DNA from 3 places in the Streptomyces sp. NPDC047880 genome. Region 3 is predicted to be linked to each of the others. Evidence: riboswitches for the same ligand, from Rfam matches in the RefSeq annotation. Region 3 holds a riboswitch; each other region holds the start of a gene.

Region 1 (5,758 bases), on a different contig from region 3:
ATGATGCCGAAGGCGTTCGGGCCGATGATCCGCATGCCGTACGTGCGCGCGTGCCGCACCAGGGCGCGCTGGCGTTCGCGCCCCTCGGGGCCGCTCTCGGCGTACCCGGCGGAGACCACGACCAGCCCCTGCACGCCGTGTTCGCCGCACTCGGTGACGACCTCGGGGACGTGCTCGGCGGGTACGGCGACGACCGCGAGGTCGACCGGGCCGTCGATGTCCCGCACCGAACGGTGGGCGGGCACGCCGTCGAGCTCCTTGTGCCCCTCGGGGAGGGCCTTGTTCACCGCGTACAGGCGGCCGGTGTAACCGGCGTCCCGGATGTTCCCGAGGACGCTGCGGCCCACGCCGCCGGGTGTGCGGCCGGCACCGATGACGGCGACCGAGCCGGGGGCCAGCAGCCGCTGCACGGAGCGCGCCTCGGCGCGGTGTTCGCGCGCGTACTGCACGGCGAGGGAGCGGTCGGTGGGTTCGAGGTCGAACTCCAGACGGACGACGCCGTCCTCGAAGCTGCGCTTCTGGGTGTAGCCGGCGTCCGTGAACACCTTGATCATCTTGGTGTTGGCGGGCAGCACCTCGGCGGCGAAACGGCGGATGCCGCGCTCGCGGGCTACGGCTCCGATGTGTTCGAGCAGGGCGGAGGCGACTCCGCGGCCCTGGTGGGCGTCCTGCACGAGGAAGGCGACCTCGGCCTCGTCGGCGGGTGCGGACGCGGGCGTTCCGTCCGCGCCGATCCGGTCGTAGCGTACGGTGGCGATGAACTCGCCGCCGACCGTGGCCGCGAGTCCCACCCGGTCCACAAAGTCGTGGTGCGTGAAGCGGTGGACGTCCTTGGCGGACAGGCGCGGGTACGGCGCGAAGAAGCGGTAGTACTTCGACTCGTCGGAGACCTGCTCATAGAAGCTGACCAGGCGATCGGCGTCATCAACGGTGATGGGCCGGATGCGCGCGGTGCCTCCGTCGCGCAGCACCACGTCGGCTTCCCAGTGGGCGGGATACTCGTGCCGGTCCGGCGAGGTCTGCATGGGCCCCAGAGTACGGCTAGCGCCTGACAACGGCGCGAGGCAGTCTGTGGAGGGCGTCAGTCGGGTCGAGGCCGCGATCCGACGGCACCTGCGGAGTGGACCGAGAGAACCGCTCCGGGTGGCTTCACGTTATGGGAAACTGGTCTAGACAACCCTGAACACCGAAGGGCAGCAACACATGGCTGAGCGCCGCGTCAACGTCGGCTGGGCCGAGGGCCTCCACGCCCGCCCCGCTTCCATCTTCGTCCGAGCCGCCACGGCCGCAGGCGTCCCGGTGACGATCGCCAAGGCTGACGGCAACCCCGTCAACGCGGCCTCGATGCTGGCCGTCCTGGGCCTCGGCGCCCAGGGAGGCGAGGAGATCGTCCTCGCCTCCGACGCCGAGGGCGCGGACGCCGCCCTCGACCGGCTGGCGAAGCTGGTCTCCGAGGGTCTCGAGGAACTGCCCGAGACCGTGTGATTTCCCCGGCGCCCTGTCCGGCGCACACTGAAGGGCTCGTCCGAATTCACCGGGCGAGCCCTTCGCCATTACCGGTCGACAGGCAGAAGTAATTCCGTGTCCGGGCAGCCGAAATAAACCCTCGAGAAGCCCGGGAATAACCGAGCGCACCCGAGGAACCCCGAGAATTACCCTCTCTTTGTATACGGCTTCCGTGTTAATGCCGCAGGCTCGCCGTGTTGACGGCATGTTGCGAGTTCCTCACACGGTCGGCGCGCTCCCCGGCGGAGCCGATACGCAGGCGGTGCGCCCCGGCCGCGCGCTCGGCGTGCAGCGCCGTGACCGCCCGCGCGCGCTCGCCGTCCCCGCGCGCCACCGCATCCACGATCGCGCCGTGCTCCGTCCAGGACTCCACCGGGCTGAGCGGCGCCTCCACGGTGTACATCCACGCGATCTTGTGGCGGAGCTGGGTCAGCATCGACGTCAGGGCGGGGCTGCCGGAGGCCTGGGCGAGCGTCTCGTGGAACCACACGCCCAGGGAGCGCAGGTCGTCGCCGGTGCCGCGGCGGGCCCGGTCCTGACCCAGCCGGACCAGGCCGCGCAGGACCTTCAGATGCGCCTCGGTACGGCGCTGGGCGGCCCGGGCCGCGCCGAGCGGCTCCAGGAGCATCCGCATCTCCAGCAGGTCGGCAGCCTCCTGCTCGGTGGGTTCGGCCACGCATGCACCCGCGTGCCTGCGGGTCACCACGAAGCCCTCGGCCTCCAGTGTGCGCAGCGCCTCCCGGACGGGCACACGCGAGACGCCGTAGCGGCGTGCGAGGAGTTCCTCGGTGAGCCGGCTGCCGCGCGCGTGGACCCCCGCGACGATGTCGTCCCGGATGGCAGTGCACACCGAGTGCGCGGGAATACGCATGACCGACCTCCGCTTAATCCCCGTGAAACGCCGGCGAGCGGCGCGTGTTCCGTGACTCTATTGCAATGAGCGGGAATTTCCGACGGCAAGCGGGAATCCATGGATATTTTTTGGACAGCGGACGTCCGAGGAGCCATCCCTGAGGACCGCCCCGGGAGCCGTCCGGAGGCCGCAAACGCCGAAAGCCCCGGCTCGGGGAGCCGGGGCTTTCGGGAACGGCGATGAGGTTCCGGTCAGAGGCTGACGCCGTGCGAACGGAGGTAGGCGACCGGGTCGATGTCGGAGCCGTACTCGGGGCTCGTTCGGGCCTCGAAGTGCAGGTGCGGGCCGGTGACGTTGCCGGTCGCACCGGACAGGCCGATCTGCTGGCCGGGGGTGACCTTCTGGCCGACCGAGACGCTGATGGACGACAGGTGGCCGTACTGGGTGTAGGTGCCGTCGTTCATCTTGATCACGATGTTGTTGCCGTAGGAGCCGCCCCAGCCGGCCTCGACGACCTCGCCCATGCCGACCGCGTGGACGGAGGTGCCGCTGGCGGCGTGGAAGTCCACGCCGGTGTGGCTGCCGGAGGACCACAGACCGCTGCTGGCCTTGTAGGCGGTGGAGACGTACGAGCCGGAGATCGGGGACACGAAGGCGTTGAGACGCTTGCGCTCGGCCTCGCGGGCGGCGCGCTCCTTGGCCGCACGGGCCTTCTCGGCCGCCTCCTTGGCCTTCTCGGCCACCTCGGCGGCCCGCTTGCGGGCGGCCTCCTCGGCCTTCTGCTTGGCGGCGGCCTCGTCGGCGGCCTGCTGCTGCGCGACGGCCTGGGCGTCGATCTGCTGGGCCACGGTGTCGCCCATGGTGACGACCGGGGTGAGACCCGTCTGCTCCGCGCTGGGCTCGGCGGCGAAGGCCGCGGGGGCCGCCACGGTGCCGATCACGCCGGTGGTGGCGAGGGCCGCGACGCCCGCCGCGCGGGCGGTGCCGCGCTGGATCCTGCTGGGACGACGGTGCTTCCCGGTGGCGCGAGTGAACGCCATGTGGTGGCTGATCCTTTCCTTCCCTCTCGCCTACCGGGTTAGCTGACGGGTTCGGAGCAGGAAGGTCTCCTACGGACTCCCTCGCGGTACGCGCGGGCGTCCGATTCACCCCAGGGACTGCGGTGGGTCCCCGGCTCCCCTGGCTCGCGCCGTACGGGGACTCGGCGATGACTGTCCGGTGCCGCGGGCGCGGCGCACTGCCTGACGAACAGCCCGGATGACGCTAAGCGGCGCCGCTTTCAATTCCCAAACGGATCCCGGCTTTTGTAGCGCATCCCACAGGGCAGACAGGCAACTCCCATACCAATTCGGGCATAAAGGGGCCCTGGTGCCGTGGAAGACAACCAGGGCCCCTGCACGCGCGTGCGGCTACTCAGCGGTGACGACGGTGACTTCGCCGATGCCGAGGGCCTCCACGGGCGCCTTGATCTGCGCCGCGTCACCGACGAGGACGGTCACCAGACGGTCCACCGGGAAGGCGCTGACGGCCGCCGCGGTGGCCTCCACGGTGCCGGTAGCGGCGAGCTGCCGGTACAGCGTGGCCTGGTAGTCGTCCGGCAGGTGCTGCTCGACCTGGTCGGCCAGCGTGCTCGCGACGGCCGCCGCCGTCTCGTACTTCAGCGGCGCCACGCCGACCAGGTTCTGCACGGCGACGTCCCGCTCGGCGTCGGTCAGGCCCTCCGCTGCCAGGGTGCGCAGCACCGTCCAGAGGTCCTCCAGGGCGGGGCCGGTGTTGGGCGTGTCGACGGAACCGCTGATGGCGAGCATCGCGGCACCGGTGCCGTCCGGGGCGGACCTGAGGACCTGGCCGAACGCCCGGACGCCATAGGTGTAGCCCTTCTCCTCGCGCAGGACGCGGTCCAGGCGCGACGTGAGGGTGCCGCCCAGGCAGTACGTGCCGAGCACCTGCGCGGGCCACACGCGGTCGTGCCGGTCCGGACCGATCCGGCCGATCAGCAGCTGCGTCTGGACGGCGCCTGGGCGGTCCACGATGACGACCCGGCCGGTGTCGTCGGCGGTCACCGGCAGCACGGGCCGCGGCTCGGCCGGGGAGCCCGTCCAGGCGCCCAGCGTGTCCGCGAGCAGGGCGTCGAGGTCGATGCCGGTGAGGTCGCCGACGACCACCGCGGTGGCGGTGGCGGGACGGACGTGCTTCTCGTAGAAAGCCCGTACGGCCGCGGAGTCGATCGCGGCGACGGTCTCCTCGGTGCCCTGCCGCGGCCGCGACATGCGGGAGTCCGCCGGGAACAGCTCCTTGGAGAGCTCCTTCGCGGCACGCCGGGAGGGGTTGGCCAGCTCGTGCGGGATCTCGTCGAGGCGGTTGTTCACCAGCCGCTCGACCTCGCTGTCGGCGAAGGCGGGCGCCCGCAGTGCGTCGGCGATCAGCCCCAGCCCCTTGGCGAGCCGGGAGGCCGGCACCTCCAGGCTGAGCCGGACGCCGGGATGGTCGGCGTGCGCGTCGAGGGTGGCGCCGGCACGCTCCAGCTCGGCCGCGAAGTCCTCGGCGGAGTGCTTGTCGGTGCCCTCGGAGAACGCCCGGGCCATGATCGTGGCCACACCGTCGAGGCCGGCGGGCTCGGCGTCCAGGGGGGCGTCGAGCAGCACCTCCACGGCGACGACCTGCTGGCCGGGACGGTGGCAGCGCAGCACCGTCAGGCCGTTGTCGAGCGCACCGCGCTCTGGGGCGGGGAAAGCCCACGGCTTGGCGTCGCCCGCCTGCGGCCGGGGGTGGAAGTCCATCGTGGCGAGCTCGGTCACCGGGCCGCCTCCTCGTTCTCGTCCTGGTCGGCGGGGGCTTCGGGGGCGGTCGGCTCGTAGACGAGGACCGCACGGTTGTCGGGCCGCAGGCGGGCCTTGGCGACCTCCTGGACCTCCTCCGGCGTGATCTCCAGCACGCGCTGGACGGCGGTCAGGGCGAGCTGCGGGTCGCCGAACAGCACGGCGTACCGGCACAGTTCGTCGGCGCGGCCCGCGACCGTGCCGAGCCGGTCCAGCCACTCGCGCTCCAACTGGGCCTGGGCGCGCTCCATCTCCTCGGCCGTGGGGCCCTCCTCGGCGAACCGGGCGAGCTCCTCGTCGATGGCGGTCTCGATGACCGGAACCTCCACGTCACCGGACGTCTTCACGTCCAGCCACCCCAGGGAGGGCGCCCCGGCGAGCCGCAGCAGGCCGAAGCCGGCCGCCACGGCCGTACGGTCGCGGCGCACGAGCCGGTTGTACAGGCGGGAGGACTCGCCGCCGCCGAGGACGGTGAGGGCCAGGTCGACCGCGTCGCACGCGCGCGTGCCGTCGTGCGGCAGCCGGTAGGCGGCCATCAGGGCACGGGCCGGGACCTCCTCCTCGACGACCTCGCGCAGCT
Region 2 (5,758 bases), on a different contig from region 3:
CCATCTACGCCATCTGCGACCTGCTCGGCGTCCCGCGTGAGGACCAGGACGACTTCCGCGACTGGGCGGGCATGATGATCCGTCACCAGGGCGGACCCAGGGGCGGCGTGGCGCGGTCCGTGAAGAAGATGCGCGGCTATCTCGCCGACCTCATCCACCGCAAGCGCGAGGCGCTGCCGGCCGAGCCAGCCCTGGGTGAGGACCTCATCTCGGGTCTGATCCGCGCCTCCGACCACGGCGAGCACCTCACCGAGAACGAGGCGGCGGCCATGGCCTTCATCCTGCTGTTCGCCGGATTCGAGACGACCGTCAACCTGATCGGCAACGGCACCTACGCCCTGCTCACCCACCCCGGGCAGCGTGCCCGGCTCCAGGCGTCCCTGGCCGCGGGGGAGAGCGCCCTCCTGGAGACCGGCGTCGAGGAACTCCTCCGCTACGACGGCCCCGTCGAACTCGCCACCTGGCGCTTCGCCACGCAGTCCCTCACCCTCGGCGGGCAGCGCATCGAGGAGGGCGACCCCGTCCTCGTCGTGCTGGCCGCCGCGGACCGGGACCCGGAGCGGTTCGCCGATCCGGACGTCCTGGACCTCTCCCGCCGTGACAACCAGCACCTCGGATACGGCCACGGCATCCACTACTGCCTCGGCGCCCCGCTGGCCCGCCTGGAGGGCCAGACCGCGCTCGCCACGCTCCTCACCCGGCTCCCGGACCTCCGGCTCGCCGTGGATCCGGCCGAGCTGAGGTGGCGTGGCGGCCTCATCATGCGGGGGCTGCGCACGCTGCCGGTGGAGTTCGCACCGGCCGGACGTGACGAAACATCAGGTCTGTGATCTTCACGTGATCTGCGCGGCATGAACTTGTGACAAGTGATCGTCTGCCGATACGTTCACCCATCAACGCGGCCGGTATCGCGCCGCGTCGGTCACTGCTGTCACGTGAAAGGTCTCCGTATGCTCTCCGGGAACGGTCGGCACCGTCGCCCCCGCCAGGCTCCGGCTCTCCTCGTCGCGGCCGGAGTGACCGGCTCCGCCATCGCGATCCCCCTCCTCGGGGCCTCCGGCGCCAGCGCGGCCGACGGCACGACCTGGGACCGGGTCGCGGACTGCGAGTCCGGCGGCGCCTGGAGCCAGAACAGCGGCAACGGCTACTACGGCGGCCTGCAGTTGTCCCAGGAGGACTGGGAGGGCCACGGCGGCCTCGACTACGCCGCGAGCGCCGACCTGGCCAGCCGCTCCCAGCAGATAGCCGTGGCCGAGAGAATCCTCGCCGACCAGGGGGTCGGCGCATGGCGCACCTGTGGCCTGCTCTCCGGCCTCGAACAGGACAAGGAATCAGATTCATCCGAATCGTCGGAATCGTCCGACTCGTCCGGTGAAGTGGACTCGCCCGGTTTGCTCGACTCGCTCGGTTCGTCCCTGTCGGAGAGCGCTTCCCCGTCGCCCTCGTCGTCGCCTGACGGGTCGTCGGCCTCGAAGGATGAGAACGCCGATCCGGACAAGTCGCCCGAATCCACCGAATCGCCGAAGGGTCGGCAGTCCGGCAGCTCCTCGTCGGCCGGCTCCAAGGGTGACAAGTCCAACTCGCAGTCCGCGGGCGACTCCTCGGAGCTGACCGACACCGGCTCCGGCCGCCATCGCGGCCCCAGCGCCGACGAGACCCGGGAGTCCGAGGACGGTCGTACGGGCGGGTCCACGGGCCGGCACGCCTCGCGCGGTGACGACAGCTCCCGCGACGCCTCCGAGGGTGCCTACATCGTGGGTGTCGGCGACAGCCTCTGGTCCATCGCCGACTCCCTTGACGTCAGCGGCGGATGGCACGAGCTCTACGAGAGCAACGAGAAGTCCGTCGGCGCCGACCCGGACCTCATCCTCCCCGGTGAGAAGCTCACGGTGGAGGGCGAAGCGGACGAGAAGTAGCTGTTCGGGCAGTGCGGAAACCGGGGCGGAAGTCGCCCCGAAACCGTGCGAGTTAGCGCCCCGATTCGCGGCTGATGTCCCGTTTGGGGCCCTGAGAGATAGATCTCAGAAGCCCTGATCGTCTTTGAAATTCCGCCGATCGCGTGTCTACGGTCATGACCGCTCGCCACCGCGAGCCCCGGCTGCCGCAACGCCGAATCCTGCCAGCGGCCGCACGGGAACAGTCGTCGCGTCAAGCGCCGTAGGCAGGAGCGGGGGACCCAAGGTAGGTGCCCGACCGGCAGGTTGTGCCGGAAGGGCTTGGGGTGAAGCCGTGTCCCGGGAGGGACGCGGCCGGGCAACTCAACCGGCCCGAACCCGACAGCTCACCTCGCAGGCGTCGGTGAGGGGATCCATCCATGCTGTTTTCCAGCAAGGGCAAGCACCGTCGTCCGTCCAAGGCCACCCGTGCCATCGCCGTCGCCGGTGTCGCCGGCGCCGCCGTCGCCGCCCCGCTGATGGCGGCCGGCAACGCCTCCGCCGCCACCGCCTCCGAGTGGGACGCGGTCGCCCAGTGCGAGTCCGGCGGCGACTGGTCCATCAACACCGGCAACGGCTACTACGGCGGTCTGCAGTTCTCCGCCTCCACCTGGGCCGCTTACGGCGGCACCCAGTACGCTTCCACCGCCGACAAGGCCAGCAAGGACCAGCAGATCCAGGTCGCCGAGAAGGTCCTGGCGAGCCAGGGCAAGGGCGCCTGGCCGGTCTGTGGCAAGGGCCTGTCGAGCGCCGGCTACACCGGCGGCGGCTCCTCGAGCGACTCCGGCAGCACCTCGCAGCAGAGCACCGACTCCCGCGAGACCCAGCAGCAGCCGGCCTCCCGCTCCGACGAGCGCCCGGCGGCCAAGAAGACCGTCACCACCCCGACCGGCAAGAAGGTCAAGAAGGGCGACGGCGAGTACAAGGTCGTCAAGGGCGACACCCTCAGCTCGATCGCCGCGGACAAGAAGGTCAAGGGCGGCTGGGAGAAGCTGTTCGAGCTGAACAAGGACATCCTCGAGGACGCCAACCTCATCTACCCGGGCCAGCAGCTGCACCTGAAGTAAGCAGCGGCCCACCCGGACCCTCCCGGGTCCACGGGCTCCCCGCCCCGGTGCGTCACCCCCCGTACGCACCGGGGCGGGGTTTTTTCGGCAACGGGCTTTGTTCCGTTCGGAAACAATTTACTCTCGGTTCTGTCCATGAGGTGGGCGACCCGGTGGCCGATCGCCCCGGGCCGGTTAGGCTCATGTCGCGAGCCACCGGGCCCGCACCTCGCCGGGTCCGCGCGACCCGCGTACCGCGTCACATCAAGAAGGAGATGCTCGTGCCGTCCATCGACGTCGTCGTAGCCCGGGAAATCCTGGACTCCCGAGGCAACCCCACGGTCGAGGTCGAGGTCGGCCTCGACGACGGCAGCACCGGTCGTGCCGCCGTCCCGTCCGGCGCCTCCACGGGCGCCTTCGAGGCCATCGAGCTCCGCGACGGCGACTCGAACCGCTACCTCGGCAAGGGCGTGGAGAAGGCCGTCCTCGCCGTCATCGAGCAGATCGGCCCGGAGCTGGTCGGCTATGACGCCACCGAGCAGCGCCTGATCGACCAGGCGATGTTCGACCTGGACGCCACCGACAACAAGGGCTCCCTCGGCGCCAACGCCATCCTCGGCGTCTCGCTCGCCGTCGCCCACGCCGCCTCCGAGGCCAGCGACCTGCCGCTGTTCCGCTACCTGGGCGGCCCCAACGCGCACCTGCTGCCGGTGCCGATGATGAACATCCTGAACGGCGGCTCGCACGCCGACTCCAACGTGGACATCCAGGAGTTCATGATCGCCCCGATCGGCGCGGAGTCCTTCTCCGAGGCCCTGCGCTGGGGTGCCGAGGTCTACCACACGCTGAAGAAGGTCCTGAAGAGCAAGGGCCTGGCCACCGGCCTCGGCGACGAGGGCGGCTTCGCCCCGAACCTCGGCTCCAACCGCGAGGCCCTCGACCTCATCCTCGAGGCCATCAAGGAGGCCGGCTACACCCCCGGCGAGCAGATCGCCCTCGCCCTCGACGTCGCCGCCTCCGAGTTCTACAAGGACGGCTCCTACACCTTCGAGGGCAAGACCCGCTCCGCCGCCGAGATGACCGAGTACTACGCGGAGCTCGTCGACGCGTACCCGCTCGTCTCCATCGAGGACCCGCTGTTCGAGGACGACTGGGAGGGCTGGAAGACCATCACCGCCAAGCTCGGTGACAAGGTCCAGCTCGTCGGCGACGACCTGTTCGTCACCAACCCCGAGCGCCTCGCCCGCGGCATCGAGGAGGGCGCGGCCAACGCGCTGCTCGTGAAGGTGAACCAGATCGGTTCGCTCACCGAGACGCTGGACGCCGTCGAGCTGGCCCAGCGCAACGGCTTCAAGTGCATGATGTCCCACCGATCCGGCGAGACCGAGGACGTCACCATCGCCGACCTGGCCGTCGCGACCAACTGCGGCCAGATCAAGACCGGCGCCCCGGCCCGCTCCGAGCGCGTCGCCAAGTACAACCAGCTGCTGCGCATCGAGGAGATCCTCGACGACGCCGCGGTCTACGCCGGCCGCAGCGCCTTCCCGCGGTTCAAGGGCTGACCCGGCACTGACCCCTACGGGGTCAAGCCGTAGCCAGTCGTACGTACGTCCCCGTACCCGGTCCCGTACCGTGTCCGGGGACGTACGCGCGTAGGACGGTGGAGCGGGAGGCGGACAGATGGCCGTGAAGGACCGGGACCGGTTCTCCACCGCGACCAGGATCCGGTTGCTCGGCGAGCAGACCGCGGCCCGGGTCTACCGTTCCCAGACCAGGCGCCAGGCCCGCCGCTCGCGGCTGACCGGCCGGGCCGCGCTGCTCGCCCTGGTGATGTGCTCGCTGATCGTGGCCCTGGCCTACCCGATGCGGGAGTACGTCTCGCAGCGCGCCGAGATCGACGACCTGCAGCGCGAGCAGCGGCAGGCCCGTGAGCGCGTCGAACGGCTGCGCGACCTGAAGGCGCGCTGGCAGGACGACGCGTACGCCGAGCAGCAGATCCGGCAGCGGTTGCACTACGTGATGCCGGGGGAGACGGGCTTCATCGTCGTCGACCCGCACGCGGCGAAGCAGTCGCGCACCGACCTGGGGGCGGCCGACCGTCCCTGGTACTCGAACGTCTGGGACGGGGTCGACAAGGCCGACGCCTCCGACCGGTGACCCGAACCCCTGCCAGTGACCCGAAACCAGAGAAAGACAGCCTGAAGACAGTCATGGAAACGCCCCCGCCGACCACCCCGCGCACCGAGCCGACCGACGCCGACGTCGAGGCCTTCAAGCAGCAGCTCGGTCGGCCCCCGCGCGGTCTGCGCGCGATCGCGCACCGCTGCCCGTGCGGACAGCCCGACGTCGTCGAGACGGCCCCGCGGCTGCCGGACGGCACGCCGTTCCCCACGCTATACTACCTGACGTGCCCGAAGGCGAACTCGGCCATCGGCACGCTGGAGGCCAACGGCGTGATGAAGGAGATGACCGAGCGGCTCGGCTCGGACCCGGAGCTGGCCGCGGCCTACCGCGCCGCGCACGAGGACTACATCCGGCGGCGCGACGAGATCGAGGAGCTGAAGAACTTCCCGAGCGCGGGGGGCATGCCGGACCGGGTGAAGTGCCTGCACGTCCTGGTGGCCCACTCGCTGGCCGCGGGGCCGGGGGTGAACCCGCTGGGCGACGAGGCGCTGGCGATGCTGCCGGAGTGGTGGCGCAAGGGCGCCTGTGTGACGACCGCCGAGGAGGACGCACAGTGACCCGTGTCGCCGCCGTGGACTGCGGTACGAACTCCAT
Region 3 (5,758 bases):
GCCGGGGGGATCTCCTCCAGGAACCGGGAGGGCGGGTTGTACGAGGGCTGGCCCCAGGCGCTGCGCAGGGTGGACCGCGTCAGATACAGCCGCTCCCGCGCGCGTGTGATGCCGACGTAGGCCAGGCGCCGCTCCTCCTCCAGCTCCTTGGTCTGGCCGAGGGCGCGCATGTGCGGGAAGACGCCGTCCTCCATGCCGGTCAGGAAGACGACCGGGAACTCCAGGCCCTTGGCGGTGTGCAGGGTCATCAGCGTGATGACCCCGTCGCCGTCCTCCTCGTCGGGGATCTGGTCGGAGTCGGCGACCAGCGCGACCTGCTCGAGGAAGTCGGACAGGGAGGGCTGCTCGTCCTCGCCGCGCTCCTGTTCGAACTCCATGGCGACGGCGGCGAGTTCCTGGAGGTTCTCGATCCGGGTCTCGTCCTGCGGGTCGGTGGAGGCCTGGAGTTCGGCGAGGTAGCCGGTGCGTTCCAGGACGGCTTCCAGCACCGTGGCCGGTCCGGCGCCGGACTCGACGATGGTGCGGAGGTCCTCCATCAGCGCGTTGAACCGCTTGACGGCGTTGGTGGAGCGCGCGGCCATGCCGTACGCCTCGTCGACGCGCTTGAGCGCCTGCGGGAAGCTGATCTTCTCCCGCTGGGACAGGGCGTCGATCATCGCCTCGGCGCGGTCGCCGATGCCCCGCTTGGGGACGTTGAGGATCCGGCGCAGCGGCACCGAGTCCTCGGGGTTGGACAGCACGCGCAGGTAGGCCAGGACGTCCCGGACCTCCTTGCGCTCGTAGAAGCGGACGCCGCCGACGACCTTGTAGGGCAGGCCGACGCGGATGAAGACCTCTTCGAAGACACGGGACTGGGCGTTGGTGCGGTAGAAGACGGCGACGTCGCCGGCCTTGGCCTCGCCGGTGTCCGTGAGGCGGTCTATCTCGTCGGCGACGAACTGCGCCTCGTCGTGCTCGGTGTCGGCGACGTAGCCGGTGATCCGGGCGCCGGTGCCCGCGTTGGTCCACAGGTTCTTGGGGCGGCGGGACTCGTTGCGCTCGATGACGGCGTTGGCGGCGCTGAGGATCGTCTGTGTGGAGCGGTAGTTCTGCTCGAGCAGGATCGTCGTCGCGTCCGGGTAGTCCTCCTCGAACTGGAGGATGTTGCGGATCGTCGCGCCGCGGAAGGCGTAGATCGACTGGTCGGCGTCACCCACCACGCACAGCTCGGCGGGCGGGATCTCGGCCTCGGGCGGCACGTCGACCGGGTGCTCGGAGGTGCCGACCAGCTCGCGGACCAGGGCGTACTGCGCGTGGTTGGTGTCCTGGTACTCGTCGACCAGGACGTGCCGGAAGCGGCGGCGGTAGTGCTCGGCGACGTCCGGGAAGGCGCGCAGCAGGTTGACCGTCGTCATGATCAGGTCGTCGAAGTCGAGCGCGTTCGCCTCGCGCAGCCGCGACTGGTACATGGCGTAGGCCTGGGCGAGGGTCTTCTCGAAGCCGTCGGTGGCCTGGGCGGCGAAGTCCTCCTCGTCGATCAGCTCGTTCTTCAGGTTGCTGATCTTGGCGCTGAAGGACTTCGGCGGGAAACGCTTGGGGTCGAGGTCCAGGTCGCGGCAGACCAGGGCCATCAGGCGCTTGGAGTCGGCGGCGTCGTAGATCGAGAAGGAGGAGGTGAAGCCGAGCTTCTTGCTCTCCCGTCGCAGGATGCGCACGCACGCGCTGTGGAAGGTCATGACCCACATGGCGTTCGCGCGCGGGCCGACGAGCTGCTCGACACGCTCCTTCATCTCGCCGGCGGCCTTGTTGGTGAACGTGATCGCGAGGATCTGGCCCGGGTGCACGTCCCGCTCGGCGAGCAGGTGGGCGATGCGGTGCGTGAGCACACGGGTCTTGCCGGAGCCGGCGCCGGCCACGATGAGCAGGGGGGAGCCGGAGTGGACGACGGCGGCGCGCTGGTTGTCGTTCAGCCCTTCCAGCAGCGCGGCGGAGTCGATCACCGGGCGGGGGGCGCCGTCGCGGTAGTAGGCGTCCCGGTCCGGGGGCGTGTCGAACTTCCCGCCGAACAGATAGTCCGGGATCGGCTCCGGAACGTGATCGTCCTCGGGCGGCGGCGGGGGCTCGTCGGCCGGGCCCCGCTGGGCCTGGAGGTTCGCCAGGAAGTTGTCGTCAAAGAGGCTGCTCATCGCTCTCCGAGTCTAGGGCGCCCCACTGACAGCCCGCCGCCGCCCTGAGAACATCCCCGCGCGACCGACGGCCGGCCGAGCACCCGGCGGCGCGTTGTCGCCCTCCATGACCGCATGATCACGCCCTGCTACACCCACCCCATATGCGGATCTACAACCATCAATCCCCCTTGATCGCTCACTCTCGGCAACGCCCGGGGATAAGGTCACGAAAATGTATCGGGCATATCACCCATCAACCTTCACAGGGGCCACACGAGTTGGCTACCGTGCGACCAGGCCGCATGACCCCCACCGGCGAACGTCGCCGGGCCGCGCGGCCTCCGCCGAGTCCGGTGTGCCGCAGCGGCAGCCGGAGCCGGGGACCCAACCGTGAACCTGGGGTGAATCGGCCCGACTCCCTGTGCGGAGAGGCCGTAGGGCAAACCTTCCGAACCACCCGCCCGAACCCGACAGCTAACCCGGTAGGCGGAACATGGAAGGAGTCGCCTCCCTTGGCGTCGCACCGCAAGTCGCGTCCTACGGGTACGCGCGTGGCAGGCATACGGACCCCCGCCCTGGCAACGGCGGCCCTCACCTCCGTGGCCCTGCTCTCCCAGTCGGCCAACGCCGCCCCCGCGGCCGACGACAAGCCCAGCCTCGAGGAAATCGAGAAGAAGGTCGACGACCTGTACCGCCAGGCCGAGTCGGCGACCGACAAGTACAACGCGGCCAAGGAGAAGACCGCGAAGCAGCGCAAGCGCGTCGACACCCTCCTCGACGACGTCGCCCAGCGCACCCAGAAGCTCAACGAGGCGCGCGAGGAGCTGGGTTCCTTCGCCTCCGCCCAGTACCGCACCGGCGCCGCCGCCCCGGACACGGCGACGTTCCTGCTGGCGGACACCCCGCAGGACTACTTCGACCAGACCCAGCTGATGGACCGGATGACGGGCCGCCAGAAGGTCGCGGTCGACGATTACGTCACCCAGCAGTCCGAGACGATGAAGAAGCGCCAGGAGGCCACCGAGAGCCTCGAGACGCTCACCGAGTCGCAGGGCGACCTGAAGACGGCCAAGGCCACCGTCCAGCGCAAGCTCGCCGACGCGCGCGAGCTGATGTCGAAGCTGACCGCCGAGGAGAAGGCCCGGCTCGCGGCGATCGAGAAGGCAGAGCGGGAGGAGGCCGCCCGCAAGGCCGACGAGCTGGCCCGGCAGCAGGCCGCGCGGCAGCAGGCGCAGGAGGAGGCCGCCCGGCAGCAGGACGGCGGGACGGCCTCGTCGGGCTCCACTGGATCCACGGGCTCCGGCTCGCCCTCCTCGACGGCCCCGGCCGACTCCTCGTACGCCTCCAAGGCCGACAAGGCGCTGGCCTTCGCCCGCGCCCAGATCGGCAAGCCGTACGTGTGGGGCGCCGTCGGGCCCGGCTCGTACGACTGCTCGGGCCTGACCCAGGCCGCCTGGAAGGCCGCGGGCGTCACCCTGCCGCGCACGACCTACGACCAGGTGAACGCCGGAACCACGGTTCCGCTCTCCCAGGCCCAGCCCGGCGACCTGGTCTTCTTCTACGACGACGTCACCCACGTCGGGATCTACATCGGAAACGGCATGATGATCCACGCCCCGAAGCCCGGGACGTACGTCCGCGAGGAGTCGATCTACTACGACGGCGAGTCGGCGATCCACAGCGTGGTCCGCCCGGCCTGACCGGTCCCGTCACGTCTTCGAGGGGCACGGGCGCACGTTCCTGCGGGGCAAGGTCGCACGTTTTTGAGGGGCACGCGCGCGTGCCCCTCTCTCCTCGCGCGCGCCGCTCTCTAGCATCGGCGCTATGTCCGGTCCCTCCCTGTTCGCCACCTGGTGGTCGACATACGCGCTGGCGACCGGCATCGTGTCGGTCGGCCTGGACTCGGCGGGGTACGCGGTCCTCGCCCGCATCACCCTCGCCCTGGCCTGCGCGGGCTGGCTGGGGGCGGCCGCGGGCCTGGCCCAGCGGGCGCACGGCGAGTGGCGGACGGAGACGCCGGCCGAGCTCACCATGGTGGCGGCGACCGCCGTCCTCGGCACCGGCTTCTTGGCGACCGGACAGCAGACCCTGGCGGCGGCGCTGCTGGCGCTCGCCATGGTGCTCTGGGCGGTGCTGCTCACCACGGAGGCCCAGGGGCGCCGCGGAACGGTGTTCCTGCGCTGCGTGGCCACCGAGGGGCTCGCCGTGCTCGGCGCGACGCTCGCCGCAGCCGACGCGGCGGCCTGGCTCGCCCACGCGGCCCTCGTGCTGTTCTGGCTGGGACTCACGCTCTACGGCTTCGCCCTGTTCCGGTTCCAGCCCCGGCAGGTGGAGGAGGGGCGCGGGGACCAGTGGCTGGCGGCCGGCGCCCTCGCCCTCTCCGCACTCGCCGGGGCGCGTCTCCTCGCCGCCGACAGCCCGCGCCTGTACCTGTGGAACGAGGAGAACGCCGACGTCCTGCGCACGACGACGGTCACGCTGCTCGTGCTCGCACTGGTCGCCTGCGTCGCCCTGCTCCTCGCCGAGCTCTTCTGGCCCCGGCACCGCTACGACGTACGGCGCTGGGCGACCGTGTTCGCCGCGGTCGTGACGGCCGAGGCCGCCCTCGCGGTCGCCGCCGCTCTCGGCGTCCCCTGGCTCGATGTCGCCGGGGAGGTGCTGCTGTGGATCGCGGTGGCCGCCTGGCTCGGGTGCACCGTCTGGGCCCTCGCCTCCGCCCGGCGTTCCCGGATCAGGTCCAGAGCACGGCGATGAAGACGTTCGCCGTGGTCAGCAGACCCACCAGGCCGAAGAGGCCTTTGTCGACCTTCTCGTCGTCCCGCTTCACGTAGACCAGGCCGAGGATCACGATCAGCAGGGCCAGCTTCACGCCGATCTTGATGTTGTTCACGGTCTGGTCGTCGGCCTGGTTGAGGCCGACCAGGATCACACCCGTGACCAGCATCGTGAACGCACCGTGCAGCATCGCGGGGGTGAAGCGGGCGGTGCCCTCGCCCATCGCCTTCATCTGGGTGAGGAAGCCGCCCAGGAGCGAGGCGATGCCGATGATGTGGAGGCCGACGAAGAGGTGGATGAGTACGTCCATGGGGCCGGAGCCTAATCAGGGCCTCCAGGGCCGCCCGACACCGGCCCATGGGTACACACATGCACCCCATAGCATCCGATCACGGTCACTCGCTGACGATTCGACGCATCGGTCATCACGCTGAGTGAAGTAGACGGCGCCGCAGCGGACTCGCGGTCGCATACGGTCACCGTCGGTCCTCTCGAGACACTTCCGCACACCCGCCACCGGCCCGCCACAGTGACGCTTAGCGTCCCCACCAGGTGCCCGGCTCCCCACCGCCGCCCGGGCCAGGGGCGGCAGTCGGACACCACCGCCGAAACAGTCCGGCGGCGGTCCGCTCCCCCTGTGCGGGCCGTCGCCGGACGCGCAGGCCGCCCGTCCGCTCCCCGCCGGCGGCCGCACCCGCCGGCGGTCGAGGAAAGGACGTGGCCTCCAGTTGGCAGCGCACCGCAAGCCCCGACAGCGCGCATTGGGTGGCGGCAAGGCCCGTACGGCCGTCACGATCGCCCTCGCGGGCGCGGCGACGGCGACGGGCTTCGACGGA

The links. A riboswitch is a leader RNA that binds a small molecule or an ion and turns the genes downstream of it on or off. The one in region 3 is predicted to bind cyclic di-AMP.
Positions count from the first base shown of each region.
Region 1: it holds a riboswitch for cyclic di-AMP, as region 3 does, so the genes downstream of both, AB0937_RS24435 (M23 family metallopeptidase) here and AB0937_RS24035 (NlpC/P60 family protein) in region 3, are expected to answer to the same signal.
Region 2: it holds a riboswitch for cyclic di-AMP, as region 3 does, so the genes downstream of both, AB0937_RS17535 (transglycosylase family protein) here and AB0937_RS24035 (NlpC/P60 family protein) in region 3, are expected to answer to the same signal.

Region 1 covers NZ_JBEZOK010000017.1:71,863-77,620, forward strand. Annotated here, with positions in the region: gene AB0937_RS24420 (GNAT family N-acetyltransferase) at 1-1,025, opposite strand, end outside; gene AB0937_RS24425 (HPr family phosphocarrier protein) at 1,204-1,485, shown strand; gene AB0937_RS24430 (GntR family transcriptional regulator) at 1,682-2,377, opposite strand; gene AB0937_RS24435 (M23 family metallopeptidase) at 2,611-3,399, opposite strand; cyclic di-AMP (ydaO/yuaA leader) riboswitch at 3,412-3,576, opposite strand; gene AB0937_RS24440 (pitrilysin family protein) at 3,769-5,157, opposite strand; gene AB0937_RS24445 (pitrilysin family protein) at 5,154-5,758, opposite strand, start outside.
Region 2 covers NZ_JBEZOK010000010.1:92,672-98,429, reverse strand. Annotated here, with positions in the region: gene AB0937_RS17545 (cytochrome P450) at 1-830, shown strand, start outside; gene AB0937_RS17540 (transglycosylase family protein) at 951-1,916, shown strand; cyclic di-AMP (ydaO/yuaA leader) riboswitch at 2,144-2,310, shown strand; gene AB0937_RS17535 (transglycosylase family protein) at 2,315-3,001, shown strand; gene eno (phosphopyruvate hydratase) at 3,262-4,542, shown strand; gene AB0937_RS17525 (septum formation initiator family protein) at 4,661-5,137, shown strand; gene AB0937_RS17520 (DUF501 domain-containing protein) at 5,191-5,721, shown strand; gene AB0937_RS17515 (Ppx/GppA phosphatase family protein) at 5,718-5,758, shown strand, end outside.
Region 3 covers NZ_JBEZOK010000016.1:187,878-193,635, forward strand. Annotated here, with positions in the region: gene pcrA (DNA helicase PcrA) at 1-2,165, opposite strand, end outside; cyclic di-AMP (ydaO/yuaA leader) riboswitch at 2,480-2,651, shown strand; gene AB0937_RS24035 (NlpC/P60 family protein) at 2,660-3,847, shown strand; gene AB0937_RS24040 (hypothetical protein) at 3,972-4,901, shown strand; gene AB0937_RS24045 (hypothetical protein) at 4,879-5,232, opposite strand; gene AB0937_RS24050 (NlpC/P60 family protein) at 5,651-5,758, shown strand, end outside.